Regions from separate parts of the Zhongshania arctica genome, predicted to be linked through region 2. Evidence: predicted binding sites of a transcription regulator. Region 2 holds the regulator's gene; the other holds the start of a gene.
The links. The regulator LexA, encoded in region 2, represses DNA repair genes until DNA is damaged. The targets are predictions, from matches to a motif close to ACTGTNTNTANANACAGT.
Positions count from the first base shown of each region.

Region 1: ruvC (crossover junction endodeoxyribonuclease RuvC) is a predicted target of LexA. The motif match lies at 1,228-1,245, and genes of this name have one in related genera.

Region 1 covers NZ_JBFRYB010000001.1:3,310,790-3,326,310, reverse strand. The annotation lists gene aspS (aspartate--tRNA ligase) at 1-249, shown strand, start outside; gene AB4875_RS15045 (YebC/PmpR family DNA-binding transcriptional regulator) at 349-1,104, shown strand; gene ruvC (crossover junction endodeoxyribonuclease RuvC) at 1,399-1,923, shown strand; gene ruvA (Holliday junction branch migration protein RuvA) at 1,934-2,533, shown strand; gene ruvB (Holliday junction branch migration DNA helicase RuvB) at 2,549-3,589, shown strand; gene ybgC (tol-pal system-associated acyl-CoA thioesterase) at 3,589-3,990, shown strand; gene tolQ (protein TolQ) at 4,021-4,695, shown strand; gene tolR (protein TolR) at 4,707-5,147, shown strand; gene tolA (cell envelope integrity protein TolA) at 5,153-5,908, shown strand; gene tolB (Tol-Pal system beta propeller repeat protein TolB) at 5,908-7,200, shown strand; gene AB4875_RS15000 (OmpA family protein) at 7,283-7,780, shown strand; gene ybgF (tol-pal system protein YbgF) at 7,796-8,599, shown strand; gene queE (7-carboxy-7-deazaguanine synthase QueE) at 8,667-9,317, shown strand; gene queC (7-cyano-7-deazaguanine synthase QueC) at 9,363-10,040, shown strand; tRNA gene AB4875_RS14980 (tRNA-Lys) at 10,110-10,184, shown strand; partial or broken gene AB4875_RS14975 (helix-turn-helix domain-containing protein) at 10,336-10,485, opposite strand; gene AB4875_RS14970 (hypothetical protein) at 10,889-13,165, shown strand; gene AB4875_RS14965 (sigma-54-dependent transcriptional regulator) at 13,442-14,884, opposite strand; gene AB4875_RS14960 (response regulator) at 14,905-15,521, opposite strand, start outside.
Region 2 covers NZ_JBFRYB010000001.1:2,466,644-2,482,164, reverse strand. The annotation lists gene AB4875_RS11315 (ammonium transporter) at 88-1,344, shown strand; gene AB4875_RS11310 (glutaredoxin family protein) at 1,676-1,921, shown strand; gene AB4875_RS11305 (MOSC domain-containing protein) at 1,928-2,728, shown strand; gene AB4875_RS11300 (transglycosylase SLT domain-containing protein) at 2,780-4,717, opposite strand; gene AB4875_RS11295 (ATP-binding cassette domain-containing protein) at 4,820-6,718, shown strand; gene AB4875_RS11290 (universal stress protein) at 6,726-7,166, opposite strand; gene AB4875_RS11285 (hypothetical protein) at 7,252-7,749, shown strand; gene AB4875_RS11280 (DUF1653 domain-containing protein) at 7,742-7,990, shown strand; gene topA (type I DNA topoisomerase) at 8,108-10,804, shown strand; gene AB4875_RS11270 (hypothetical protein) at 10,845-11,315, shown strand; gene AB4875_RS11265 (hypothetical protein) at 11,402-11,668, shown strand; gene AB4875_RS11260 (hypothetical protein) at 11,675-12,091, opposite strand; gene lexA (transcriptional repressor LexA) at 12,097-12,699, opposite strand; gene AB4875_RS11250 (DUF6763 family protein) at 12,881-13,198, opposite strand; gene AB4875_RS11245 (mechanosensitive ion channel family protein) at 13,455-14,564, shown strand; gene AB4875_RS11240 (S-methyl-5'-thioinosine phosphorylase) at 14,569-15,312, shown strand; gene AB4875_RS11235 (CsiV family protein) at 15,306-15,521, opposite strand, start outside.

The sequences.
Region 1 (15,521 bases), 840 kb from region 2:
GAAGAGGCCGATGAAAAGTTTGGCTTCTTGCTTGATGCCTTAAAATACGGCGCACCGCCACACGGTGGATTGGCCTTTGGTCTAGATCGTTTGGTGATGTTGATGACCGGCGCCAAATCCATCCGCGACGTGATTGCCTTCCCTAAAACCCAGAGTGCGGCCTGTATTATGACCGATGCACCGGGTGTGGTTGATAGTAAGCAACTGGGTGAGTTAAATATTCGCCTGCGTAAATTAGAAGAAAAATAATAGCGCTGACTGCGTTACCAACACCCGTCTGCGCCGCAGCGGGTGTTATCAATACACCATGATAAGTAATATCTTCACCTTACTTACAGGGAGGCTGATATGGCGGGTCACAGCAAGTGGGCCAATATAAAGCACCGTAAAGCTGGGCAAGATGCCAAGCGCGGTAAAGTGTTCACCAAGCTCATTCGAGAAATAGTGGTTGCCGCAAGGGCAGGTGGTCCTATGCCAGAAGATAACCCGCGATTGCGCGCGGTTGTGGATAAAGCACTCACCGCTAATATGAAGCGCGATACCATCGACAAGGCCATTGCTCGGGGCGCGGGCAATGCTGATACCGACAATTACGATGAAGTGACTTATGAAGGATATGGCAGCGGTGGCGTTGCGGTATTCCTCGAATGTATGACCGATAATCGCAACCGGACGGTCGCCGAAGTGCGTCATGCCTTTAGTAAGCGCGGTGGTAATCTCGGTACTGATGGCTCGGTGGCCTATCTGTTTACTCGCATCGGCCAAATCCACTATGCGGCGGGTTTGGATGAAGACACGCTTATGGAAGCGGCCTTAGAAGCGGGCGCAGTGGATGTTATTACTTATGACGATCGCACAATGGAAGTGCAAACCGAGCTTGCAGATTTTATGGCTGTAAAAGAAGCTATGACGGTCGCGGGTTTCGAGCATGAGCATGCAGATATCCATATGCTGCCGGCGACGACTATTGAACTCGATATAAAGGGCGCTGAATCGTTGCTTGGTCTGGTGGAGGCATTGGAAGATCTGGATGATGTCCAGAATGTGTATACCAATGCAGACATCGCTGAGGATATATACATCGCATTAAACAGTGGTCACTAAATGGCGTCGCGCCATTGCCATAACGTCGCTAAACCATTGTTAGTCAATTACTAAACCATCACTAAACCATCACTAAACCATCACCAGAGCCGCGCTTCGTGAGCGTGTCATTATTCCAGTAAATCTGTGCATAATAGCAGTGGGGCGAGCCTGCGGCGGGTGCGCGTATTTGCTGCTCTCAATTTCTTGATTGATACACCTGCAATTATTGTCTATTGCTAGGATTTTACTCGGGTCAACGATGAATGTATTGATCTCTGCTTACTCGGATAAGAAGCGAAAGCTATAGGATCTATGACTATTATTTTGGGAGTCGACCCCGGATCGCAAAAAACGGGTTTTGGTGTAATAGAGGTGGAGGGAAATCATCACCGTTATATCACCAGTGGTGTTATTCGGCTGCCGCAAGGTCCATTGCCTGCTCGCCTCGATATTATTTTTAAAAGTTTAACGACCATTATTGCCGAGTATTCACCGCTTGAAGCAGTGGTGGAAGAAGTCTTTATGGCTAAAAGCGCGGGCTCGGCACTTAAGTTGGGGCAGGCGCGCGGGGCGGCGGTGGTCGCCTGTGTAAGCCATGGTTTAATAGTGGCTGAATATACCGCAAGACAAATTAAAAAAGCGGTTGTCGGGACCGGGGCGGCAGATAAAGCCCAGGTTCAACATATGGTTAAAATATTACTTAAGCTGCCTGCTGCGCCACAGGAAGATGCTGCAGATGCGCTGGCGGCGGCAATTTGCCATGCCAATGCGCGGCAAGGATTGCAGCGGATGGCTGCTGAGCCTGCGATGCGTTTGCGTCGTGGACGTCTTAAATGAAGGAATGTAAATGATTGGCCGATTGCGTGGCGTGCTCATAGAAAAACAAGCCACAGAAATAGTTATTGACGTCAATGGCGTAGGTTACGAAGTGCTAGTGCCGATGACGACGTTTTATGGTTTGCCCGCTTTGGGGCAGGTGGTGTCGCTTTACACTCAGTTTATAGTTCGCGAAGATGCACAGCAGCTATTTGGATTTAGTGATGTGACATCGAGACGCTTGTTTCGCGATTTGATCAAGGTTAACGGCGTCGGCCCAAAATTGGCGCTGACGATTATGTCCGGTATTGATAGCGATGACTTTGTGCGCTGCGTACAAGAGGGTAATACCGCTGCTTTGGTGCGGTTGCCGGGGGTGGGTAAAAAGACCGCCGAGAGATTAGTGATTGAAATGCGCGACCGGCTCAAGGACTGGGAATTGCCTGGCTCGAGTAGCAATATTGCAATGCCAGTAAGTGCTGCCAAAGTGAATATTGCTGAAGCAGAGGCGGCACTGGTGGCCTTGGGTTATAAACCCCAGGAAGCAAGCAAGGCGATTAGCGCCTTAAAAGCAGATGACGCAAGTAGCGAGGAATTGATTCGCGCTGCCCTAAAAAACATGATCAAGTGAAGACCGTAATCAGACATGATAGAAATTGACCGCCTAGTAGCACCCGACGTCGGCGAGCCGCTAGAGGAGCGCTTTGATCGCGCAATACGGCCTAAGACCCTAGCTGACTATATTGGCCAGCCCGCGGTGTGCGAGCAAATGAATATTTTTGTTAGTGCGGCGCGAATGCGCAAGGAACCCCTAGATCACACCCTGATATTTGGGCCACCAGGATTGGGGAAAACCACGCTGGCAAATATATTGGCCAATGAGATGGGGGTGTCACTAAAAACGACTTCTGGGCCCGTGCTGGAAAAAGCCGGTGATCTCGCGGCGTTAATGACCAACCTGGATGCTGGTGATGTGCTGTTCATTGATGAAATACATCGACTCAGTCCAAATATAGAAGAAATACTGTATCCGGCGATGGAAGACTATCAGTTGGATATTATGATTGGTGAAGGTCCCGCAGCGCGGTCAATTAAATTAGATTTGCCGCCGTTTACTTTAGTCGGAGCAACAACCCGAGCCGGTTTGTTAACCTCGCCGCTGCGTGACCGCTTTGGCATCGTGCAGCGCTTGGAGTTTTACGGCGTTAAAGATCTGTCAATTATTGTGGCGCGCTCGGCCAATATCTTAGGTGTTCAGTTAGATGCTGGCGGTGCTCATGAGATTGCCCTGCGGTCTAGGGGGACGCCGCGCATCGCCAATCGCCTGCTGCGCCGTGTGCGGGATTACGCTGACGTAAAATCAGATGGTATTGTCACTAAAGAAATCGCTGATCAGGCATTAAATATGCTGAACGTCGACAGCAGTGGTTTTGATCACTTAGATCGTCGTTTACTGTTGGCAATGATTGAGCGATTCGACGGTGGGCCAGTAGGTGTAGACAGCTTGGCCGCAGCCATAAGCGAAGAGCGTGGCACGATAGAGGATGTATTGGAGCCCTATCTCATTCAGCAGGGTTTTATTATGCGCACGCCGCGCGGGCGTGTGGTAACGAATCACGCCTATCGTCATTTTGGCTTAGAGCTACCCAAAAATGCCGACACTAACGACAATGGCGGCGTGGCCTAGTGGAATTCAAGATGCCGTTGCGGGTCTATATGGAAGACACCGATGCCGGTGGCATCGTTTTCTACGTGAACTATTTAAAGTTTTTTGAGCGCGCCCGCACCGAATATATGCGCGCCCAAGGTTTTGATAAAGCAGCTTTCATCGATGATTCACTGATGTTTGTTGTGACTAATCTAACTACAAAATATTTGCGACCAGCGAAGCTAGATGAGCAACTTATTGTCACAGCCAAGGTCATAGCCGCAGCTAAAGCGTCGCTGAGTTTTGATCAACGCGTTTATCGCGGCGACGAAGTGCTGTGCGAAGCCCAAGTTAGACTAGCCTGTGTCGATAGGATTAGCTTAAAACCAAAACGTATGCCGCCGGCATTGCTATCAGTGCTGGCGCTTAAAGAACAATAGTGTAATAACCAAAAACGACAGGAGTTAACAGTGGGACAAGAGCTTTCCATTTGGCAATTAGTTAGCCATGCCAGTTTGTTTGTGCAGATTATAATGCTGATATTAGTGCTGGCCTCAGTGGTGTCTTGGTATCAGATTGCCCAGCGGGTGATGTATTTTAGGCAAGCGCAAACTGAAATGGCGCGCTTTGAGTCGCGGTTTTGGTCGGGTACCGATCTGAATACCTTGTATACCGACGGCGCGGACAAGCGCGGCGTGGTTGGGATGGAGAGTGTATTCCGAGCTGGATTTAAAGAGTTTACCCGGCTGGCAAAAAAGAAGCTTGATTCTGATGCCATGATGGAAGCGTGTCAGCGGTCGATGCGCGTGGCACTGTCTCGGGAAGAGGAAGCGATGGAACACGGTTTGCCTTTTTTGGCTACGGTGGGGTCGACCAGTCCTTATGTTGGTTTACTGGGAACAGTTTGGGGCATCATGGGTGCATTCCACGGCCTTGGACAAGTGCAGCAAGCGACCTTGGCAACAGTCGCTCCTGGTATTTCTGAGGCCCTAGTGGCTACCGCAATGGGTTTGATCGCGGCGATTCCCGCCGTTGTCTGCTACAACCGCTTTTCTTCAAAAGTAGACTCCCTCGCAGGTAAGTACGATACCTTTTCAGAAGAATTTTCCAGTATTCTGCATCGCCAGATTCACTCGCGAGATTAGGAGCACTGGCTATGTCTCGGCGAAATAAGCGCAAGCCAATCTCAGACATCAATGTTGTTCCCTACATTGATGTCATGTTGGTATTGCTGATTGTATTTATGGTGACGGCGCCGATGTTGGTACAAGGCGTGCAAGTAGATTTGCCACAGGCATCGACGCAACCTGTCCCCGAAACAGATGATGACCCGATCGTGGTCTCGGTTGATAAGGCCGGTAAGTATTATGTGACCTTGGGGGACCCAGACAAGCAGGGCGAGCCCCTCGAGCTCGCGGAAATTGGCGATAAGTTGAGCAAGATTTTGCGTAACAAACCCAAAACGCCAATTATGGTAAAAGGGGATAGTTCGGTAGATTATGGCAGTGTTGTAGCAGCGATGGCGGTGTTGCAGGGCGCTGGTGCAACGTCTATCGGCTTGATTACTGAGGATCCGTCGCGCAGTGGAGCGAAGTAAGCGCGATGAATGATATTAAATTGGTGCCGGCACTGGTGACGGCGGTCTTACATGGCGTAGCGATTTCTTTCCTGTTGTTTGGGATGCCCAGTAACGACCGTGTCATTGAGATCAAGGCAAAGCCTTTGGCAATTCAAGCAAAGTTGGTGATAGAAAAGCCGGTGTCGCGTCCCGCTAAGCCGACGCCGGTGGCCAAGCCAATACCAAAGCCGGTGGCCAAGCCTGAGCCTGTTAAAAAGCCTGAGCCCAAGCCAGAGGTGAAGCCGGTGCCAAAGCCGGTGCCAAAGCCCATTCCAAAGGGACCTACGCCGGAAGAGATTCGCAAGAAAAAGGCGGAGGAAAAAGCACGCGACGACGCTAAGCAGCGGGTTTTGCAAGAAGAGATACGTAAACAACAACAGAAAGAGCTAGCAGATGCCTTGGCATCTGAAGATGATTTGGTGGAAGAGGGCGAGCTGGCTTCTACATATATAGAGCTTATAACAGCCTTAATAGGTCAAAATTGGTCACTGCCGCCAACGGCTCGCAATGGTATGAAGGCAACTGTGCAAATCATCACGGTTCCAACGGGTGAAATTGTTGGTCATCAAGTGATTAAAGGTAGTGGCAACCCAGCCTTCGATTTGTCGGCAATTAGGGCTATTACCAAGTTAAGTAGAATTGATGAGCTAGGTGATTTATATAAAATCGATCCTAGCGCGTACGAAAAGAATTTTCGGCGGTTTAATTTTGATTTTGTTCCCCAAGATTTGAGGCGGTAATGTTAATACGAGTTATTACAGCACTAATATTTCTGATGGTCAGCACGGTATCTATGGCTGACCTCACTATTGAAATAAACAAGGGTAATGATGACCCTGTGCCAGTCGCCATCGTGCCTTTTGGCTGGCAGTCAGGCCTGACTGTTGCGGAAGATATTGCATCCATTGTTGAAAGTGATTTACATCGCAGTGGTCAGTTTGCACCCTTGAGCCGCTCCGATATGTTGGGGCGGCCGCGTAACTCTACTGAAGTCTATTACCGCGACTGGAAAAGCCTCGGCGTTGACTATGTTGTGGTTGGCACGCTTTCCCAAGAAGTCACGGGTACGATAACCGCAAGTTACGAGCTTTTAGACGTAAATACCCAGCGCGTTATACTCGCTGGCAAAGAATCCGTCAGTATTGATACGCCCCGCTACCTCGCGCACACGGTCAGCGATAAAATATATGAAAAACTCACAAATATTCGTGGTGCTTTTCGCACTAAATTGCTTTATGTTTCTGCCGTTCGCGAGGGGGGTAACCGAACCCGCTTCCGCTTGCTGAAAAGCGATATCGATGGGGCCAATGAATCGGTGTTATTCGACAGTCGAGAGCCAATTATGGCGCCGACGTGGTCGCCTGATGGTCAGAAAATTGCTTATGTATCATTTGAAACAATGCGCCCTGCTATTTATATTCAGGACCTGCGCACAAATGCGCGTACGCAGCTTACTTCGTTTCGTGGCTTGAACAGTTCGCCAGCATTTTCACCGGATGGCACCAAGATGGCCATGGTGTTGTCAAAGGACGGCAGCCCTGATATTTATGTAATGGATTTGGCGACTGAAAATTTGCAGCGCATAACAAATCACTTTGCCATCGACACCGAGCCAGCGTGGATGCCGGACGGGAAGTCGATTGTTTTTACCTCTGATCGCGGCGGAAAACCTCAAATCTATAAAGTTGAGCTTAGCAGTGGGTCAGTAGAACGAGTTACATTTGAAGGTGATTATAATGCCAGGGCAAGAGTGCTGGCAGATGGTCTCGGATTAGTCATGGTACATAGGAAGAATGGGAATTTTCACATCGCAGTTATGGATTTAAAGCGTAACCGTGTCGAAATTCTCACTACCACTAATTTGGACGAGTCACCTAGTGTGGCGCCAAACGCCAGTATGCTATTGTACGCTACGCAGTATGATGGCAAAGGCATCTTGGCAGCAGTATCGATAGACGGTGGTGTGAGGTATAAATTGCCGTCGCGATTCGGGGATGTGCGCGAACCGGCTTGGTCGCCTTTTCTTCAATGAAGTAGTAGCCGGGAATGGAATACCGATTAAACAATGATTGTTTGGTCGGAAGTGTGTAATCAAAACTTGATGGGAAAATGCGATGAAATACCAAGCAAAAAGTATGTTTTTGGGTGTGGCTTTCTTTAGTGCGATGCTAGCTGGTTGTGCCTCTACAGAAACCGACAGCAGCGGTCAGGAAAGCGCTGATACCGTGAGCACGTACACAGAGTCTACTGACTCTATGAGCGATTCTTCGTATAACACTGACGACATGGCGAATCTCGAAACTGTATTTTATTTCGAATTTGACCAAGCAACGCTAACAATGAAGGCACGCAAAGCATTGGACGCGCAAATTGTTCGTCTGAAAAAGACTACTGGCCCTGTGCGTCTGGAAGGTCATGCTGACGAACGCGGTACCCGTGAATACAATATAGCCTTGGGTGAGCGTCGTGCGATTTCAGTCGCTGATTACATGGCAATCAGTGGTATTCCACGCTACCGTATAGAAACGGTTAGTTACGGTGAAGAGCGTCCAGTTGCATTCGGTCAGTCTGAATCAACCTACTCGCAAAACCGTCGTGTAGAACTGAAGTAATAAAAAGGCGTACTGATGCAGTTTTTGAAACCACTGTCTATACTGCTGCCGGCAGCGTGTTTGTCGGCACAGCTTTGGGCGCAAGCCCCAGTTGTTGATGTTGGGTCCTCCCGATCTGATTCTCGGTCAGCTCGTGGTATTGAGGGCGAAATGTATCAGCAGCTGCAACTGCTGCGCCAAGAAGTGATGGCGTTGCGGGGGACAGTGGAAGAACAAGGGTATCAGCTACGCCAGCTCAAACAGCAAAGTCTGGATCGGTATATAGATATGGATCGCCGCTTAACTGCCGGCAGTCCTGTCGATCGCAGTTTGGACGCGACCGCCGCGGATCCAATGGTAGCTGCGTCGACGACAGATGCGGAAGCCGCAGAATTAACAGAAAGCCCCACGCTAACAACGCCTGTGGCAGCCAGTTCCTCTGTGTTGCTCGACGGTGATGAATCCTCAGATTATGCAAAAGCGTATGGCTTGGTAAAAAGCGCGTCATACGATCAAGCAATCTCAGCGTTCGCGAGCTATGTAGAAAAATACCCTGCTGGCCGTTATACCCCCAATGCCTGGTACTGGCTTGGCGAGTTATATGTCGCTATAAAACCTCAGAATTTATCGGCTTCGACGACGGCATTTCAACGCCTTCTGACGGACTACCCGGATCACGGCAAAGTCCCTGCGGCTATGTACAAGTTAGGCACGGTTTATTTTCTGAATGGCAATAAGACGAAAGCTCAGGAAATGCTGACCCACGTGATTGACCGCTACGGTAACACCGGTAATTCAGCGGTGAATAAATCGCGTGACTTCCTCCGCAAGAACTTTTAATTTTTCGCGGAGCAAAGCTTGCGCGGCTGGTCTCCGGTAATAATCCTGTATCCGGCAGCCTGCTTCCATGATCAAAAATAGCCTACGTATTACCGAAATTTTTTATTCCCTACAGGGCGAATCTCGCACCTTGGGATTGCCCACCGTATTTGTGCGCCTAACTGGCTGCCCCCTGCGCTGTGTTTACTGCGATACCGAATACGCCTTTCATGGCGGTGAGCGGCGGCAGATAGAAGATATTTTGACGCAAGTCGCCTCTTATAAGCCCCGCTACGTATGTGTGACTGGTGGCGAGCCCCTCGCTCAGCCAGAATGCCACACCCTGCTGTCTGCGCTCAGTGATGCCGGCTATGAAGTGTCTTTAGAGACTAGTGGCGCGATAGATGTTGGGCAGGTCGATTCACGAGTGTCAAAGGTGATGGACCTAAAGACACCAGGCTCTGGTGAAATGCATCGCAATCTTATGGATAATATCGCTTTTATGACTCGCCACGATCAAATCAAATTCGTGCTGTGCAACCGCGAAGATTATGACTGGGCACGATTTCAACTCGATGCCCATAATTTAGCGGAAAAAGCGGGAGAGGTTTTATTTTCGCCGAGCTTTGGCCAGCTAGATGCAACTGACTTGGCGAATTGGATCGTAGAAGATAATTTGCCCGTGCGTTTTCAAGTGCAATTGCATAAATTGCTTTGGAATGACGCGGCCGGCCATTAAGTATTTACGCCCTAGCGGTGTATAAACAGAAGTAGAGGAAGAGTTTTGTCGAAAAAAGCAGTGGTACTACTATCCGGTGGTCTAGACAGTGCGACAGTGCTAGCTCAAGCGCGGGCAGCGGACTACGAGTGCTATGCCTTAGCATTTGATTACGGTCAGCGTCATCGCGCCGAATTAGTCGCCGCCAAACGTGTTGCCGAATCCCTTGGTGCGGCCGAGTTTAAAATAATCAATCTCGATTTAAGTAGCATTGGCGGCTCGGCATTAACCGATATGAATATTGCGGTGCCAGACGCGGGTGCAAGCGGTATTCCCGTCACCTACGTGCCGGCAAGAAACACCGTATTTTTGTCTATCGCCCTCGGCTGGGCTGAAGTGCTGCAGGCCGATGATATCTTTATTGGTGTAAATGCCGTCGACTATTCCGGTTACCCAGATTGCCGCCCAGCGTTTATCGAAGCCTTCGAGACCTTAGCTAATGTCGCGACCAAAGCGGGAGTGGAAGGGCATGGCATGCATATCCATACACCACTAATGAAACTCAGTAAGTCCGATATCGTTAATGTCGGCACAAAACTCGGGGTAGATTACGCCCAAACAGTCTCGTGCTATCAAGCTAACGATGACGGCGAGGCCTGTGGCCGATGCGATAGCTGCTATTTGCGGCGGCAAGGTTTTGAGCAAGCAGGGGTCGCTGATCCAACACGATACCGAAAGGCGTAATTAAACTGCTTTTTTACTCCTAGGCGGTTGTTTTTTCCTTAGAAAACAGTATTATGAGCGCCTCTTTCGGGGCCGTTAGCTCAGCGGTAGAGCAGTTGGCTTTTAACCAATTGGTCGATGGTTCGAATCCATCACGGCCCACCACTAAATTGCGAATAAAATCAAAGCGTTGCAGATGTGCAGCGCTTTTTTTTCGTCTCGATTTTTTGTCTGTGACCACCTTGTGCCCATACTGTGCCCAAATCGTGCCCAAGTACTGAATAGCAATAAATGACAAATCAGCTGAATTGACCAGTCAGTCGACCTTGGGCATTGGTTCTGAAAGATGCACCAATAGGTCTTCTACGAGCCACTCAAAGAAATTGCAGAGCGTATCAATATTATCAGTACCTGTATTGCATCCCTTTTCGTTAGCAATCTTAGAAAGTGTTGCGCGGTGAATGCCAGTCTTTTCCGCAGATACTGCAGCCTGACAGAGGTGACATTCTCAATATGACGTCCACGGGGGCTGGGAGGCTATGCGGGAGTGCGAGGCTTGAGTTTTTTGATAAAGCGCTGCGTGAAGAAGTACGCGGTGCAAGCGTTCGTATTTTCAGTGTTTGACCTGGGCTGATACTGAGAGAACAGCGACATCTCGCAGCAGTCACTAATACCAGCGGAGGTCTTGGGCGCGCCTTTTGGAATATATACGCCATGGACCGCAGCGTCGTCAGTGAAGTCATCATTCTTCGGCCTCAACAGGGTTATATCGTTAGCTGCGCTACTCATCCGTTTGGGTTTTGCCGTCGAGGCGCCGAGGAGTGTAATATCACACGTTATAATAATAATGTGACATAAGGATATTGCCTATGTGCGCCCGCGTACCGGTGCTTGCTGCGCTGCTGATTAGTCTTGCCGCTTGCGGCGGTCAATCTTCCTCGTCGGTCGACCCTGCTTCGCTGGAAGGGGAGATTGTTCAAACCCGCGGTGCAGTGCCCAGTGGTGCTCCGCCAGCGGCATTCGGTGAGCTGCCCTTGCGTGCTAGCCCACCGAGCTGGCCATTCGACGATGGCGCGCCGCGCACCTCGGGAACCGGGCGCTACGCCTATGGAGCCTATTATTGGACCGACTTTATCTACGACGCTAACGGCGCAAAAGGGCCCAATGTTCCGTTTTATCGCATTGGCACGCCCACCGGTGGCAGCCTTCACTATCCGCAGGCGAGTATGGCCGGCAACGGTGCTGACCTGTTTGTTGTGGCGCTGGGCCGTCGTAACGGCGAGCTATTTTTACGGGTGGACTGGCAGACCTTGATCGATCACAGTGTGCCGGTGGCGGCATTTGCGGTTGATAACCAGCCGGGTGGTAGCGACAACTGGCCTGGCATAGCTGGCCTTCGCAGTCCGGGAGTAGATGCGCTGGTGCTACTTTCGGCGAACGGCGCATTTATTGATTACAACGACGGCAATGGTCCGCAGCTGGTCGCGCCGGTGACGGTAGATATGGAGACGCGCACTTTTGTAGCAGCACTGCCGGAAGACATCTTGGCCACGGATACGCCTTGGACTCTCTATGTTGCCTCCGGTATTAATGACGGCGAGGGCGGTTTTCTCAATGACAACGCTGGCTTTCGCAGCCTGCCGAATCAGCCTCCGGTGTTTAACTTGGCATTTCGCGACTACGAAGATGAGCCTGCATTATTTAATTTCTGGTTTGATGAAAATCAGTCAATGGCATTAAACACCGGTGACGTATCGGCGTTTTCTCAACAAATAGACTGGGCGCGAATGGGTGAGACCGAGCCTGAGCCGCTGCGTTATGGCTACAGTAACCGCTGGTATATATCGTCGGTATCTGGATCGGAACTGGGTGATGGCGGCTTCGCCGCCGGTGTAGACCGCAGTGAGGCTGGTGTAGTTGCCGACCCCGGTTACTACGATACTGTCCAGCCCTATGGTATCTATATCCCCAGCAGTTACTTGCCATCCTCGGCGACGCCGAGTCTGTTCACTTGGTTGTTGCACAGTTTTACTCAAAATCACAATCAATACAGCGCCAGCGTACCTAACTACTTACTAGCGGCCTGCGAGACTTTACGCCAGTCGGTATGTGTTTCGCCGCTTGGTCGCGGTTCTGCCGGCTACTATGAAGCTGCCGCGGAACTCGACTTTTGGGAGGTGTGGCGAGATGTGGCGGCACATTTCAATATTGATAACGAGGCGGTTTTTACTACCGGTTATTCCATGGGCGCCATAGGCTCCATCAACTTGATGGTGAAATACCCAGAGGTCTTTTTTGGCGGGGTGATCTTAGCGGGCTCACATGCCAGCGCTCAGCTGTTGCCCTGTTCCTTGGATAACAATGGCTGCGTTGAACCCAAGGGCCCCGAATTGATGGAAAACCTTAAGTGGAATGGCTACTACCAGGCCCACGGCACCTTCGACCAATTGGTGCCATTTCCCGATGCGCGGGCTACGGCGGACGGCATGCGCGACTTTGGCTATCGCTATGTTTTTGACCACTACTTGGTGGAAGACCACATTGTGTGGACGCTCAAAGATGCGGGCTACTCCGCTTTTCAAAAAGCGGCGCAGTGGATGGTGGAGTGGCAGTCTTCTGAAGTGCGGCGGCGCTCTGCCCCCGGTGAATTAGTCTACCGCTGGGAACCACACATGGTGAATCTCGACTGGGGGCTGGGGCCTCGTGGCGCTTGGTGGCTTGAGGACGTACAGGCCCTTGATGGCGCCGAGTATGCAGAAATTCGCGCCCAGTCCGGTGCCCTGCCAGAGCCAGAGATCCTACCTAAAGCGAGTGTCGGTGAACTTATTTTTCCCGACGCGACCACGCTTAGCCCAGCGGTGCGGGATGGCCTGAGTTGGGAGCTGGGGAGTTTAGAAAATACGACAGGGGAGCTTCGTGCCGGTCTGACTCAGGTTGCCGCGCTAACGATTAATTTGCAGGAAGCCGCCATCGCCGAGCGCCCAGACAAGCGCATTGAGTTAGATAGTGATGGTCCTTATCAGTTGCGCTTAATTGGACTGCCCGCGGGGCAGCGCGTGCAGGCGGCGGGTCAAAGTCTGCAGGCCAGTAATGGCAGCGTTGTGCTGACTATGCCGGCGGGTGAGTCAACGGTGGTTTTCCCTTGATGGCCATCGGCGGATTAATAGCCTGGCGTTCGCCGTAAGCAGCGCCATGCTGCTGTCCTGTAGTGGCTGCGAGCGCGGAATTATTAGTCGCGGCCATATCTGCCCAAAACCATTAAACGCAAACCCAAGGGCAACTTAAAGTCTAAATTAACGCCACGTGGTGATCCGCGCCTCGCGGGATACTTGTGTCAGCAAGGGGCGTTTGATTTTAAGGTGATCTGAGTTGTGCCCGGCTACAGTAAGCTTTATGGGTGTATAGCAATTATTCATTACCTATTAGTGCTGGCCACTTTCCCATGCCTTTATTTTTCGGTAAATTGTTGAAGCACTTACACCCAAACAAGCTGCGGCTAAGGGGATATTTCCATCGCACTGCGCAATCGCTGATTCGATGGCTTCTTTTTCTATCTGCCACAATGGTCTAATGTTTTGAAAACCTTGTATACCACTCTGCGGGCTTTGAAGGTTATTCCTTGAATCGATAGCAGCCGAAGATACAGTGTTATTGTTTCGTAGTGGGATGATGTTGTCATTTAGCGAACTCAGCATAGACTCATCGACCTTGTCGCTATCGTGAAGGACAACTATTTTTTCGAGTACATTCTGTAATTCGCGAATATTTCCGGGCCAACTATATTTCTTTATGATTAATTCTGCTTCTGGTGTAAACCTCTCAAAATGCTTGCTGTTTGCGGCGCTCTTTTCTCGCAAAAAATATTGAGCTAGTACTACAACATCATTGCCCCGTGCCCGTAATGGCGGCAGTTGTACCGGTATAACATTTAAGCGGTAGTATAAATCTTCTCTGAAACGACCTTCGGCCACATCGCTGGCGGGGTCTCGATTTGTTGCACAGACAATGCGAATATCCGAGTGCATTAACTTTTGTCCGCCAACGCGCTGAAAGGACGCTGTTTGTAAGAAACGGAGAAGTTTGGCTTGAAGATTTAGGTCCATTTCGCAAATTTCATCAAGAAATAGCGTGCCGCCGTTTGCTTGCTCTGCCGCGCCTATGCGTTGCGACACCGCGCCACTAAATGCGCCTTTTTCATGCCCGAAAATTTCTGATTCGAATAGTTCGCTAGGAATTGCTGCACAGTTAATAGCGATAAAAGGTCCGGCGGCGCGTGCGCTAGCATTGTGCAGCGCTTGCGCGCAGACTTCTTTACCAGTGCCACTTTCCCCAGTGACAAATACGCTTGCTTTGCTGCGTGCGGCACTTTCTAGCAACTGAAAAACTGAGGCCATTTCCACGGAATCACCGACAAAATGGTCTCTTACGGTCTTTGGTTTCCCGCTTGATGCGACACTCCTGGGCTGATTTAACTGCTTAGTTTGCTCTGCTCTTATTTGCTCGCAGGCGCTTTTAACGGAGGTCATTAGCCGGTCTTTGGAAAACGGCTTTTCAATGAAGTCAAAACCTCCAAGGCGCATAGCATCTACTGCGATCTCTATTGAGCTGTTAGCGGTTATGATAATGACAGGAATATCACTGCGCTCTTTAGCAAAACGCATGACTTCCAAACCACTAATGTCGGGTAGGCAGACGTCTTGAAGTAGTACGTCGGGCACTTGTTCTTTAATTCCCAGTAGTGCGGAGTGACCATCGGTAAAGTGACGGGTTTGATAGCCGGCCTGTTCAAGATAGCTGCAGTAGAGTGCGCCACTGGAAACACTGTCCTCAACAACATAGACGAGTTTTTCGGTTTCGATTGCCATTATTTTTGCCTTAAGTCGATTTATTTTGGCGAGTTTTCAAATATATACTGTGTTACGGCCGCTTGTGATTGTGAACAACGCAGCTCTAGCAGACGTCCTTCTAGTAATATGCTGTTCAGGTCGGTCTTAGTTGTTTCATTTAAGCTTTGTGCTTCGGCCGCTAATAAGTCAGCGCCATATAATTTGGCGGAGTTCTTTAAAATATGAGCGACAGCTAGAATCTCTTTTTCGTCATTATTTTTTGAAGCACCAGCGAGCCTGTCAATCATCGCCTGTAACTCTGTGTTAAACAGCTTTAGTAGATGTAATGTAGTGCTAAGGCCAAGGTCGACCGTAAGCTCACCTAGGCTCGATTCGTTCAGTAATCTGTTTTTACTGACTGCTGCCGGTGGTTGCGAACCGGTTTTAACCTTAGTGTTGTCGCCCAGGCATTGCTCTAAAACCTCCCGAGTGACCGGTTTGTGCAACAATTCGTCGAATCCAGCTTCGGATATTTTTTCCAACTGGGTACTATTGTTTTCCCCACTGAGGGAGATGATTCGGCTATGTTGATTGGGGCCAGGTTCATGTCGCAACTGACTGCATATTGTAGATCCATGCAAGCCTGGCATTTGCTCGTCGAGAAAGATGACGTCGT
Region 2 (15,521 bases):
TGTTGGTGCGAATTTACGTTTCTTGGGAGAAGCTCTTTGATTGCAACCATTAAAATAAAGCAGTTGTTTACTTTTACTGCAGCCTTGATGTTACTTGTTGCCCCTCAATGGGGATTTTCAGAGGAGATCAATGGCGCCAACACGGCTTGGATATTAACGTCGACGGCCTTGGTGTTGTTTATGACCCTGCCTGGCCTTGCATTGTTCTACGGCGGTTTAGTCCGCAGTAAAAACGTACTTAGCGTGTTGATGCAGTGCTTCAGTATTACATGTTTGGTTTCTCTGCTCTGGGTCGCTGTGGGATATAGCATGGCCTTCTCTGAGGGCACGGCTTTCGTCGGCGGTCTAACCAAAGCGTTTTTAGCGGGTGTCGGCGAGGAAAGTATGAGTGGGGATATTCCTGAAACAGTATTTATTATGTTTCAGATGACGTTTGCCATCATCACTCCTGCGCTGGTTATCGGTGGTTTTGCTGAGCGTATCCGTTTTTCAGCAGTTATGGCATTTTCGGCGCTGTGGTTGCTCGCAGTGTATGCGCCGGTAACCCACTGGGTTTGGGGCGGCGGTTGGCTCGCAGAAATGGGCCTCTTAGATTTTGCCGGTGGTACAGTGGTTCATATTACTGCTGGTGTTGCCGCTCTCGTGGCGGCGATAGTGCTTGGCAAGCGTCAGGGTTTTGGGCAAATGGCATTGCCACCGCATAATTTGACCATGACTTTTATCGGTGCAGGTATGCTTTGGGTCGGTTGGTTTGGCTTCAATGCCGGTAGCGCGCTTGCCGCTGATGGCAATGCCGGTATGGCAATGCTAGTCACTCACCTGTCGGCAGCGGCGGGCTGCCTAACGTGGTCGTTTATTGAATGGGTCCGTTACGGTAAGCCCAGTGCCTTGGGCGCGGTGACGGGCATGGTTGCAGGTTTGGGTACAATTACTCCGGCTTCGGGTTATGTTGGCCCAGCCGGCGCCATGGTGATTGGTTTGAGCGCTGGGTTTGTATGTTTCTATTGCACCTTATGGCTTAAACAGGTTATCAAAATTGATGACTCGCTCGATGTCTTTCCGGTTCATGGCGTCGGTGGTATTTTAGGCACGTTTTTGGCTGGTATTTTCGCCAGCAGTGAGCTGGGTATATTCAGCGGTCAAGGCTTGGCAGAGGGCGTCACGATTGCAGCGCAGCTTAAGGTGCAGCTAATCGGGATTGCTGCCACCTTTGCATATACTGCGGTCGTGAGTGGAATACTGTTTTTTGTTATCGACAAGCTAATTGGTTTGCGCGTTAGTGCTGACGAAGAAGCGCAAGGCCTAGATATTACTTGCCACAATGAGGTGGGCTACGACTTGTAGCGTCCTGCTATTATCTACCATTCCGCTTTGGCGGAATGGTAGATAATTTATTAAATTCTGGTTTCGTGATTTGATTTCCTCAGTTTTCCTAATACCTCGCGAAGTACCTTTTTGCGGAGCTGGTTCTTTTATAAAGCCATTATTCTATGGCCCGGATGGTTTCCAGTAAGTCTTTCGTTCAAAGTTTAGTTATCTTTTTTGTGAAATTTTGTCTCGAGAAGTTTATTCTCGATTTCGTGCTTTCTTAAATTTATTTCTTGAAATTATTCTTGCAATGGACCGCGTAGTCCGACACTTTTACGCTTTATAGAAATGGCTGTTTGGAGCAACTATGCAGGAGCTAGAGTTATATGGAACATCGGCCTGTCATCTTTGCGAGGTGGCAGAGGCCATGCTGGCAACGTTGCTAGTGCAGGAAGACACCTGGCGAATCGAGCTAATAGATATCGCTGACAATGACGCTAGCCTCGAACGCTACGCCTTAAAAATTCCGCTGCTAAGGCGGGTGGTCGATGGCCGAGAGTTGGCTTGGCCCTTTGATGCCGCCAGTGTTCGTCAATTTCTAGCGGAGGAGTGATCGATAATGGATTTGCACGTGTCATCACTGTGGCGATATCCGCTTAAATCTATGGCTGGGGTGTCCCTGCCGCTTATGAGAGTGAATAGCTGGGGCCCAGATTTAGACAGGCGCTGGATGGTGGTAGATAGCCAGAGACGGTTTCTGACCCAGCGTCAGCTGCCGACGATGTGCAGATTGGCCGCATCACTCACAGAGTCAGGATTACGTCTCCAGTCTTTGGATGACGAATCCTTGTTCTTTGAGGTTCCTGAGCCCAGCGGTACAGATCGGTATCTTGTTGCAGTGTGGTCCGATACTCCTGAGGCGATAGATGCTGGCGATGAAGTTGCTGAATGGTTGAGTGAGTTCCTGGGGCGCGACCTGCGGCTGTGCTTCATGCCAGAAACCACTCATCGGCAAGTTGATCCGCAGTTTGCGTTACTGGGAAGGCGTGTAAGCTTTGCCGATGGGTTTCCTTTTTTACTTTGTAGTGAATCTTCGCTGGCGGCCTTGAGTGATGCCTTGGGGCGCGGTTTGGATATGCGGCGTTTCCGCCCCAATATTGTTGTGTCAGGAGCTGTTCCCTTTGCCGAGGATGCCTGGCGGCGCATTCGTATTGCTAACATTGAATTTGATGTAGTGAAGCCCTGCGCGCGCTGCGTAATACCAACGATTAATTTGGACAGCGGCGCCCGTGAAGCAGATGTATTTAAGATGTTAAGGTCAGAGCGTGGTCGCAATGGCGAGGTCTATTTTGGCCAGAACCTCGTTCATTGCGGTGAAGGCGAGCTTGCGGTGGGCCAAAGGGTCGAGATACTGGAGTAAACCCTTGCACGCCCGAATGACTGATATGTCAGCCCCCGTCATTTATTACTATTAGTCTTTTTGCGCGGTTACCGTATTACTTGGGGCAATCTTGCGCTCATGACTGGCGAGTAATGGTCTATCCAACTTGAGTTTATCAGCATAAATCACGCTAAATGCCAGCACATTCTTAATGTATTCACGGGTCTCACCGTAGGGCAGGTTTTCGATCCAGATGTCGGCGGGAAGCTCACCTGTTTGGCGCAGAAGTACCCTCTCTACGCGAGAGGGGCCGGCATTATATGCTGCGGTCGCCAGTATGCGGTTGCCGCTAAACTGCTCTAAAAGCTGGCCGAGGTAAAAGCCACCCATTGCGATATTTTTCTCCGGTGTCACCAAGTCTTCCGTTCGCGGCTTAGGGATACCCATTTGACGGGCAACTAGGCGCGCCGTGCCTGGCATCAGCTGCATAATGCCGCGGGCGCCAACGGGTGAGTTAGCGCTGGGTGAGAATGCGCTCTCCTGTCGTGCAATAGCGTAGATCCACTTTAGATCAATGTTTTCGCGCTTGGCGATGGCTTTAAAAGTATCTTTATAAGGCGTAGGAAAGCGCAGAGTTAAATCGTCCCATTCCCCGGCCCGAATCGCGGTCATGATCGATTGGTGTGACCACCCCCAGTTTAGTGCGAGTTGGGCGGCAGCGACTTGTTCTGGCTTGTTTAGGCTGCGCATCGCATAAATCCACTCTAAGCTGGCAGTAAAGTGTTCGCCCAGTAAGTAGAGTTCACGAGCGCGAATAATCGCGTCGTGCTGTTCAATCTCGGCAATAAGAGCGGGGTCTAAGGTGCGAGTAGATTCTAGTTGGTAGTCTTCATTAAGAATGTCCGCGGCCATAAAGCTGTAGTAGCCGCGCTGAGCGGCCAACTGCTGGAGAATTAGCTGAGTGCTAACGCTGAGTTCGCCTTTTAATTCGATGTCAGCTCTTGCCCACCAATAGCGCCAATCTGCTTCTTCACGTTTTTCTGGGGGCAGAAATTGAATGATTTGCTGTACCGCTGTCCAATCGCCATCTTTTAGAGCCAAGCGTACGCGCCACTCGGTAAGATAAGGATCTTCGTAGTTGGGGTCGTTGGCCATAACCCAGTCGCGAGTGTAGTTGGCATCGCTGGCAATAGTTTGTCTCGCTAAACTATCGCGCAATCCATAATTTTGAGCTGGGGTGAAGCCGAGGTGGCGGTCAAGTTGGTGCCACAAGGTGTTGGTGCGTTCAAAGTCTCCTTTTGCTAGACGCTTCAAGGTGTGTACGGCAACGTCTTGACTGCGTTCATTAACAGGCAGGCTCATACCAATTTGATGAAGGCGGCTGGGGCGGTTTAATAACTCGAGATACTGATCAGCATTACTTATCTTGCCCATCAGGTAGCGCGCCATGTCGGTCTGGCCTTTCTTTAAAGCTAGTTGGGTTCGCAGCCAGTATTGCTCTTCTATTTCATTGCTGTTGAGGCGAGCCATCCACTGTTTGATTGGCGTATCGCACTGCTTGGGAAGCGAGAAGGGGGTTTTCCACAGCTCAGCAATTGCTGCATCGGCTTTGGGATGATCGCCAATTTGTCTGAGTGCATAAGCATAATCGCAACTGGTGGCAGCGGAGGAGTTCTTTTGGTAATAGCGCACAAACTGCGGCCAGTCGTTGCTGCGCCGCAATTTATTTAGCCATGAAATCCGAATGCGCTGGCCAACAATAGTGCTGCCGTACTGTTGAAGGTAGACGTCGATGGTCTGGGCCGACACGTTATTGATCTGAGCTTTTAGTAACTCAAGTTCTAAATAGGGCAGTAGCGGGTAGTTATTTAGCTTGGGAGCCAGCTTTTCAGCATTGTTAAGACGACCGCGGCTGATTTCATCCATAGCTTCGCGGTATAATCCCCGGCTTTCGTCGAGGCTAGTATCGGCAAGCGCGTGTATTGCTGGGGTAGTGAGTATGACGAAAAGTAAAAAGAGGCGTTTCATTTCCCTGCGGCCTTAAAAATCATCGTGAATTACCTAAAGTAGCGTAGTTATCAACCCTTGAGAATAGGCAGCGCAAAGCTGCTTACACACTGGATCAAATATATGCCTTTGTTACGTGCCAAACAATTACAGCACAGTATTGGACAACAGATTGTGCTGGATAACGCAGAATTGCAATTAGAAGCTGGCGATCGCGTTTGCTTATTGGGTCGTAATGGCTGTGGTAAGTCAACATTGCTGCGTATTGTCGATGGCAATACCACCGTCGATTCGGGCGAAATTTGGCGGCAACCCGGAGTAAAAATTGCTCGCATGGAGCAAACCTTAGATTTTGCGTCGCCAGAGCAGACTATTTATGACGTCGTTGCTGATGGGCTGGCGGGCTTGGGCAAAGTTCTGAGTCGATACCACGAGCTGATTCACGGCGAGATGGGTGACAGTGAGTTAAAGGAACTGGAAAAACTGCAGCGCGAGATAGAAGTTAATGACGGCTGGATGTTCCAGCAACGCATCGACAATATTTTAACTCGCCTAGAGCTCGATGCCGATGCCACGGTGGTTAGCTTGTCGGGTGGTTGGCGTCGCCGGGTTGCCTTGGCGCGAGCCTTAGTCGGCGAGCCGGATATTTTGTTGCTTGACGAGCCGACCAACCATTTAGATTTGGATGGCATTTTGTGGTTAGAACAGTGCGTTATGTCATTTCAAGGCTGTGTGCTTTTTGTGACCCATGACCGGGCGCTAATTGAAAAGCTGGCTACGCGTATTATTGAGTTAGATCGCGGAATACTGACTAATTACGATACCAACTACATTCGTTATCTTGAGCTGAAGGAGCATGCGCTTGAAGTTGAAGCTGAGCAAAATGCGCTATTTGATAAGCGTTTAGCGCAAGAGGAAGTGTGGGTTCGGCAGGGGATTAAGGCGCGCCGCACGCGTAATGAAGGTCGTGTTCGCGCTCTGGAAAGAATGCGCAATGAGCGTTCGCAGCGACGGGTTACCAGCGGCTCCGCGAATCTCAGTGTGAATGTGGGTGATAAAACCGGCAAAGTGGTTGCTGAATTGACGGATGTGACCTTTGACGTGCCAGGTAAGTTGCTGGTCGACAATCTTTCGCTATTGGTTTGCCGCGGCGACAAACTGGCGCTTATCGGCCCGAATGGTGCGGGTAAGACCACCTTGCTGCGCCTAATACTGGGCGAGCTTCAGCCCAAGTCGGGTACCGTAAAAGCCGGTACCAAATTGCAGGTTGCCTACTTTGATCAGCTGCGCGACCGTTTAGACGAAGATAAGCGCGTTGTCGATATTGTTGGTCAGGGCCGAGACTCGGTAACGATCAACGGTAAAGATCGTCACATTATGAGCTATCTTGGGGATTTTTTGTTTAGCCCTGAACGCGCGCGCAGCCACTTTGGCGTTTTGTCTGGTGGCGAGCGTGCGCGAGTGCAACTCGCCTGTCTGTTTAGTCAGCCAGCGAACGTACTGGTGATGGATGAACCGACCAATGATTTGGATATGGAGACCCTCGAATTACTTGAGAGTTTATTGGTAGAGTTTAGCGGCACGGTCTTGTTAGTTAGCCATGATCGCTCCTTTGTTGACAGTGTTGCGAGTAGCTGCCTGTTATTTGAAGGTAACGGTCAGATCAGTGAGCATGTCGGTGGCTATACTGAGGTGTCAAATTATGTGGCGCGTCGCGCTGTTCAAGAAAAGTCGGCCGCTGCAAGCAAAAACACTGCGCCGGTGGCGTCTAGCAATACCACTTCGGCAGCACCGGCAGCTAAAGTCCGCAAACTCAGCTATAAAGATCAGCGTGAGCTAGACGGCCTGCCGGCAATGATAGAAAAGCTAGAAACGAAAATTGCCAAGCTCGGAGAAGTCACGGGCGACCCTGCTTTTTATCAGCAGGACGCTCTTAAAGTGACGGAGACTCTAGATCAGCTTAGCAACGTGCAGCTCGAGCTCGATGAGTGCATGGCGCGCTGGATGGAGTTGGCTGAGTAGCGTCGGCTTACTTGCTTTGCCCCACCCGCACGGCTAATACATCGCAGGTGGCGCCGTGCAGCACGCCGTTAGCGGTTGAGCCCAGTATTAGTGCGAGACCCTTGCGGCCGTGGCTGCCAACGATGATGAGGTCGGCGTTTAGGGTCTCACTAAGTTCATGCAGCTGAGAGTCGGGGCGGCCACTTAAAAGGTGGCAGCGTTCCGTGGGGATGTTGGCGTGTTTAGCATATTTGTAGAGCGCCTCTTCAGCTTGAGTTTGCAACTGCTCTTGGACGCTGGAAAAATCCATGGGTATATCGCCGCCGTACGCTAAATTCAATGGCTCTACCACGTGTACTAGATGCAACTCCGCCTTGTCACTTGAGGCTACTGCAACCGCTCGGTCTAGTACCGCTTCGGTCTCGTCAGATAGGTCTATCGCGGCAAGTATGCGTTTATAATTTGGCACATTATTCCCCTGTTGTGTTCGCTTTATACCTTGCTATTAAGGTATAAAGCTCGCCATCTGTCCAGTGAACTCAAGGGAGCGACTAATGGGTTGGTTAATAGGAGTTGTCGTTATCGGGTTTATGCTGGCACCTGTTATGTGGATATTGCCTTCGAGGCGCCAGTCGCAGCAGGCTGAAATACGCGCCCTGGCGCGCACTTTGGGCTTGTCGGTAAAAGTGGTTGCTATGCCCAAAACTCGGCGTGCTAAAGTCCGCCGTGAAGAGGATATGTTTGGGGTGTGTTACACCCGGGTCTTACACAATAAAAGACCGCTGGCAGGCTGGAAGTATTGGTTAATTGATGTGCCTGATGGCGATGATGACGCCGTTGTGCTCGATGGGGCGATGGTCGAGATCATTGAAAAATGTCGCCAGATGTTGCCGAGAGACGCAAGTATGCTTGAATTAACCCCGCTAGGCCTCAATGTTTACTGGCGGGAGATTCATGCTGATGTGGATGTGGTAACAAGCATTGCTGAATGTCTCAATGCGATTATCGCGGAAGGACGCCTTGAAGACGAAGTGAGTAAAGTAGATGGTTAAGACACCTCAGGAAAGCCTCGTGCCGGGTCGCTACCGCCACTACAAAGGTGGTGAATACTATGTTTATGAGGTCGCGACTCACAGCGAGACCGAAGAATTAGTTGTTGTTTATCGACCGTTATATGGCGAGGCTGCCCTCTGGGTCAGGCCGCTGGCAATGTTTGTCGAAGTTATTGAATTTGAAGGGGAATCTCGGGCGAGATTTGAGTTTGTTAGCCCTGCTGATGGGTCGAGTTTGTAGCTGATTGGTGTGGGTCGCGATGGCACGTCGCCCTTGACCCTGAGGAAATGAACACTTATATATGTCGCCTCTCGCCGTTAAGGCGTCACATTTTTTATATAATTGCAGAAGGATAATATGGGCAAATCTTTAGTTATTGTGGAGTCGCCAGCGAAGGCGAAGACCATTAACAAGTATCTGGGCAACGACTTTATCGTTAAGTCCAGTATTGGCCATATCCGCGATTTACCGACGAGCGGTAGCAGTAAAGCCACGCCGGTTGACGCTAAGCAGCGTGCAAAGGCGGCGGCGCTGACCCGCAAAATGTCCCCAGAAGAAAAAGAAATTCATAAAAAGACCAAGGCCCGCGAACAGTTGGTCGGGCGTATGGGTATAGACCCAGATAACGACTGGAAGGCGCGCTACGAAATATTGCCTGGTAAGGAAAAGGTTGTTAACGAGCTCAAAAAGCTTGCTGAAAACGCCGACACCATTTACCTCGCAACGGATTTGGATCGCGAGGGAGAAGCTATCGCATGGCATTTACGCGAAGCCATTGGTGGCGACGATAGTCGTTACAAGCGAGTGGTCTTTAATGAGATCACCAAAAAAGCGATTAAAGCTGCATTTGAAAAGCCCACCGAGCTCGATATCGACCGGGTTAACGCCCAGCAGGCTAGACGTTTTCTAGACCGTGTGGTCGGCTATATGGTGTCGCCGCTGCTGTGGGCAAAAGTCGCACGGGGGCTTTCCGCTGGGCGCGTACAATCGGTTGCGGTGCGCTTGGTTGTGGATCGCGAAAAGGAAATCAGGGCTTTTATACCCGACGAATATTGGCAGATTCATACTGACAATGAATCCGCGTCGGGAAAATTGCGTCTAGAAGTGAAGAAGCAGGCCGGCGAGAATTTTCGGCCCGATAACGAAACCGACGCCATGGCCGCGGCGTCAGCATTAAAGGGGGGGGAGTTCAAAGTCAGTGCCCGTGAGGATAAACCGACTAAGAGCCATCCCGGCGCGCCATACATCACCTCTACGCTACAGCAGGCTGCCAGTACTAGGCTTGGCTTTGGGGTCAAAAAGACCATGATGATGGCTCAGCGGCTTTATGAGGCCGGTTACATCACCTATATGCGTACTGACTCAACCAACTTGAGTGCAGACGCGGTGACCGCGTGTCGAGAATATATTTCATCAAATTTTGCAAAAAGCTATTTGCCGGAATCGCCGCGCTCATATTCGAGTAAAGAGGGCGCGCAGGAGGCGCATGAAGCGATCCGCCCTTCGGACGTGACGGTTGAACCAAGCCAATTGGCGGGTATGGAGCGTGATGCAGAGCGCTTATATACATTGATTTGGCGTCAATTTCTGGCCTGCCAGATGGCGTCTGCTGATTTTACTAGCACGTCAATCACCGTCACCTCAGGGGTTTTTGAGCTCCGCACCCGCGGCCGGGTAGTGCGCTTCGATGGTTTTATGAAAGTACAGCCGCCAGGTGTTGCCAAGAAAGAAGACGACCAAGAGCTACCCGATGTCAAAGTGGGCGAACGTCTAGATTTGTTAAAAGTAGACCCTAGTCAGCACTTTACCAAACCTTCGCCGCGTTATTCAGAAGCCGCCTTGGTGAAAGAATTAGAAAAACGCGGTATTGGACGACCATCTACTTACGCTTCCATTATTTCAACCATTCAGGATCGTGGTTACGTTAAAGTTGAAAATAGACGTTTCTACGCTGAAAAAATGGGCGATATCGTTACTGATCGTCTGGTTGAGAGCTTTAGCAATCTCTTGGATTATAGCTTCACCGCGCGTATGGAAGAGCTGCTCGACGCCGTCGCCTCAGGCGATAAGAATTGGAAAATACTGCTAAACGAGTTTTACGTTGATTTCCGCAAAACCTTAGAGGCAGCAGGGGCGAGTGAAGAGGGGATGCGTCAAAACGCACCCACTGGCACTGATATACCTTGTCCAAATTGCGGCCGTGACATGCAAATTCGAACCGCCAGTACCGGGGTGTTTTTGGGATGTTCCGGTTATGCGCTGCCGCCTAAAGAGCGCTGCAAACAGACCATAAACTTGGTGTCTGCTGATGATTTTGTCAGTATTGACAACGAGGATGACGAAGCCGAATCGAAGCTCTTGCTGACTAAAAAGCGCTGCAAATTGTGTAATACCGCAATGGACAGCTACGTTATTGACGCGTCACGCAAGCTCCATATTTGCGGTAATAACCCCGATTGCTCTGGCCATGAAATTGAAGAAGGTAGCTTTAAGGTTAAGGGCTACGAAGGTCCGCTTATTGAGTGCGATAAGTGCGGCTTAGATATGCAGTTGAAAACCGGGCGCTTTGGTAAGTACTTTGGTTGCACTGGTGAGGAGTGTAAAAACACTCGTAAATTGCTTCGCAGTGGGGAGGCCGCGCCACCAAAAATGGACCCGGTTCCCATGCCTGAGCTGAAATGCGAGAAAGTCGACGACCATTATATTTTACGTGATGGCGCGGCCGGACTGTTCCTTGCCGCCAGCGGTTTTCCGCGTAACCGGGAAACTCGTGCGCCGCTGGTGAAAGAAATTTTACCGCATCGTGCGGAGATCGATGAGAAGTACGCCTTTCTTTTTGATGCGCCAGTTAAGGATAAAGAAGGCCGCGACAGCGTGATTCGTTATAGCCGCAAGACCAAAGAACAATATGTGCAAACCGAAGTAGATGGTAAGCCCTCCGGTTGGTCAGCCTTCTTTGAAAACGGTAAGTGGGTAGTGCGCGCAAAAGCGGCTAAGAAACCTGTTAAGAAAGTGGCAAAGAAAGCAGCCCCAAAAGCTAAACCAGCAAAATAATCGAGATGATGCGAGATAGCGGCAGCCCGCTGGAGTTTGTATGAAAGAAAGCTTTCGTGGGCAGTGTAATTTGCACGTTTACTTTGCCGAGCAATATCTAAGTCAGCTGCAAAAGACAGACACTGCGGAGTGGGGTGGTCACTTTCATAGAGCGGCGTCAGAGTCCCTTGTTTGGCAGCTATTGTTGGCCTATCAGAGTCACTTAGCCGACCTAGTTGATCAGCAGCCCAAGTTTGGCTTAGCGGTTCCGCAGGGCGTGTTTAAAGCGGCTTCTTTTGCGGGGCAGGACTTGCCGCCAGAGATAATAGAACTGGCTGATAGAGAAACCTATACGGGTTGGCTTAAATCCATCGTTGATTATCCGTTTTTACAGACCACCTCTGCATCACCCGCTGGGGTCATTGCTAGTGATGCAAGCGGTACCGGGCGAGTTAATGTGGATTTTGCGGAATGCCTTACTGAATTGAAGTCTTTGATTGCCCGTCACCGCGCCACCTTAATGGAATATTGATGGGTTGGCGTGAGGCTGGGCGGGTTTGATACAATAGGTGGTCATAGCCACCGCGTTGGCCTTAGCGCCTTATCAAGGATATTTTAGTGTTGTCATATTTAGAACTCGTCGAACTTGCAAACGGAGATATCGTCTTACAGCGATCAGAAGGTGATGAAAATCCGCTGGTAACGATTAAATTCTCAAAAGAAACCCGAGAACACATTGTTGGTTCGGTGCTAGACGTTGCACGGGCTATGGTGCAAGCGGGGATTGAGGCTGCAGCGACCTCGGCTGAAGATGATGGCTTTATAGACGACGAAGATCTCGATGATGAGGACGATCAAGGGCCAGACGCCAAGACCGTCCACTAACAGAGGCTAGGATTGCATAAAAATAACAAGGCATTCGGCTGAGCCCGCTAGGGCTGCAACTTCCAGAGCTTGTCGCTCATCATCTCTAAGTGGTCTTTCCAGTAAAATAGCGACGGTATGACTTTTACCGCGCTCTAATGCTCTTATCGCAATTTCACTCAGATCACGGGTACTGTTAGACACTACTTGCAGGATTTTTTGGCCGTGCTGATGTATATCCGCGTTTAACAGCGGGCGCAATGGCCTATCAGCAACCCAGCACAACCAGCGCTCATCAGAGTTGCCACTTAGCTCGATCATCATGGCGGCAAGCATGGGCCTAGACAAATGCGCGTCGCTGCGCATTGCTATTTCGGTGACCTGTCCTCCGCCCGCTATTGGTAGGGGATTGTAATGTAAGGGCATTTGTTCGAGGCATGACATAATTCTTAACTCCCGCGCCGTAAAATACCAACACTTAGGCCTTCGATTGCAAAGTCTTGCTCTCGGAGGTCCACGTCAATTGGTGGGTAATCAGGATTCTCAGCAAGTAGTGAGATATGGAATTTGCTTTTTTGCTGTTTGAAACGCTTGACCGTGACTTCATTGTCGATTCGTGCAACAACGATTTGACCATTGCGAACAGTATTAGTCCGATGCACAGCGAGAAGGTCGTCATCGAAAATACCTGCGTTGATCATACTGTCCCCTTTAACCCTGAGAAAATAATCAGCGCTTGGGGAAAAGATGGATCCAGGCATGTCGCAGTAATCTTCAATATGGGCTTCGGCGAGAATAGGGCTACCGGCCGCAACTCGACCAATAATAGGTAGACCAAGATTCTCGGGTAGCCTAATACCGCGTGAAGCACCGGCGATAATCTCGATGGACCCCTTGCGCGCCAACGCTTTGAGATGCTCTTCAGCGGCATTGGGTGACTTAAATCCTAGCTGTTTGGCAATCTCGGCTCTGGTCGGCGGATAGCCGGTTTCGCCGATATGGTCTTTGATTAACTGGAGGACTTCACTCTGTCTGGCGGTCAATTTTTCCATAGTGTTGGCATCTGGTTACTTATACAGTAACTGGCATTATATACAGTATTATTTGGATGGCAATAGGCATTGCTAATTTGGAATATGGAAGGCCGAAAACAAAAAAACCTGCCGTAGCAGGTTGGAGAAGAGTGCGAGACCTCGCTTTGATAATTCTTCGTCGGCGCTATGCCGACCGGTATTAATACTCGTCGGTTATGCCATTTACGATATCTGATTCAATTTCTGACAATGGGTTCCATCTCTCGGGGACCATGGTGTCATCTAAGAATCGGTAATCGTCATCGCTTAATTCAAATGCGTTTCGCCAATCTTCGGGTTCTTCCACCATATCTAAATTGAGCAGATCCCAACTATCCATATCGTATTGACTGAGCTCGCCGTCTATTAGCTGGGCTTCTACTGAATCGCTGTCGTCGTCGACGGCGACTACTTCAAATAGTTGGCCGGTCTCAATTTCCTTGTACCAACAACCAACTTGGGGTCTTATTGTCGCCATGATTTTTACCTCGGTTGATCTACGCTTTCCAAACTAACACCTAGCGATTTGCTGTCCAGTAGGTATTTTTCGCAGTTAGTTTCAGCGCGAGCTGGGGTTTTAGCTCAGTCTTCAATACAATTGGCTTTATATTCAGCCGCATAGATGATCTTTTTGATCTTATTTTGTGTTTTTAATATTAGTTTTTATGGTTCATTTGTCTAAGCGCGTCGTGTTTAGAAATGAAATTGTATAGCAGCATACAGAGGAAGCCCCAATGCTGGAGCAGTGGTGGACTAATTTTCAGCCGGAGGAATATCCCTGGCTGGGTGACGTGTTCGTATTGGTACTTATTTTACTAAGTTTGAATCTAGTGCTCGGTCGATTGATTGCGCATCTCGAAATTAAATTTCAAAAAACACACAATCTATGGGATGACGCCTTATTAGCGGCTTCTCGGCGGCCGGCTTTGTTAATGATTTGGGCGGTCGGCGGCAGTCATATACTGGAGATGATTGGCAAGTCTACTGATGCGGAAGTTTTCTCGGCGTTAGATTCACTGCGTGCGGTGGGCGTGGTCTTGATTTTGGCTTGGTTCTTGGTGTCACTGGTTAGGCAGGTAGAGTTGGGTCTTTTGTCTGAGGAGTACACGACGAAAGATGAGCCTATAGATCAAACTACAGTCATGGCCTTAGGTAAGTTGGTGCGTTCTGCGGTGATTATCGTATCGGCGCTGATGGTGCTGCAAAACCTTGGCTACAGTATTTCTGGGGTGCTGGCCTTTGGCGGTATTGGTGGTATTGCGGTTGGTTTTGCCGCAAAAGATTTATTGGCAAATTTTTTCGGCGGTTTGATGGTGTATTTAGATCGTCCTTTTTCAGTCGGTGACTGGGTGCGCTCGCCGGATAAAAACATAGAGGGGACGGTGGAAAATATCGGATGGCGGCAAACTCGAATTCGGACCTTTGATCAGCGTCCACTCTATGTTCCCAATGCCACCTTTTCTCAGATTTCGGTAGAAAATCCGTCACGGATGTTGAATAGGCGCATTTATGAAACCATTGGTGTACGTTATCAGGACGCTGCCGTGGTGCCCGCCATTATCAATCAAGTACGAGAAATGCTGGAAAATCACGCTGACATTGATTTAGGGAAGACGCTGATCGTAAATTTCAATCAGTATAATGCCTCGTCTTTAGACTTTTTTATCTACACCTTTACCAAAACCACTAAGTGGGTTGAATATCATAAGATCAAGCAGGATGTATTGCTGAAAGTTCTCGATATTATCCACGGTTTAGGGGCGGATGTTGCATTCCCAACGACCACTATTAAGCTAGATCCTATTTCGATTGAAAAGGCGCCAGAGCGCAATATGGAGCAGTAAATAAATGAGTAAAACAATTGCAGTGATCGGCGGTACTGGTTTGTGCGACTGGCCGGGCGCGGAAGTTCTGGATGAGTCACAGGTAGAGACAGTATATGGCGCGCCGAGCGCACTGCTGCAGCGCATTCGTTACGAGGGTGCTGAGTTTTTGTTTTTGGCACGGCATGGTAAAGGTCATCAAATTCCTCCCCATGCCATTAATTACCGCGCAAACATCGCGGCATTAAAAAAAGTCGGGGTTGATGCGCTGGTATCGGTAAATGCAGTCGGTGGGATTAGTGAGCGGTTTGTGACTGGCGTAATCGCGATTCCAAATCAGATTAACGATTATACTTGGGGGCGCGAGCACACCTTTTTCGATGGTGAAAACGGTAAGGTCGAGCACATTGATTTTAGCTTTCCCTACAGTCAAGACTTGCGTTCGCGCTTGGCGAATGCCGCAGTAGATGCCAATATTGCATTTGAAGATTATGGCGTCTATGCGGTCACGCAGGGACCGCGTTTAGAGACGGCCGCGGAGATAAATCGTCTGGCGCGTGACGGTAACGATATTGTCGGAATGACAGCGATGCCCGAAGCAAGCTTAGCGCGTGAGGCGGGTATAGAATACGCCTCAGTCGCACTGGTAGTGAACCCGGGTGCTGGCCTCAGTGAAAACATCATCACTATGGAAGATATTCAGACTGTCATTGATACTGGCATGCTGCAGGTCAAATCTATTTTGGCGCACTGCATCGCGGATTATTGAGCGCCTTTATCTAAGCTCGCCTCACTGCTAGCTGGGGCGGCTTGGATCTTAGTGATTTTTATGATGGCGCCAAATCGCGGATGGTCAATAAAATGCAGCTCGTCGCTCCGCATCCTTCGCTGCTGCTTCATTACAACTATTTGATCTATCGGCTCGGCATTACTTTGGCCCGCCGTCTGTGCCTGATTGTCCGCTGATAAATAGCTGGG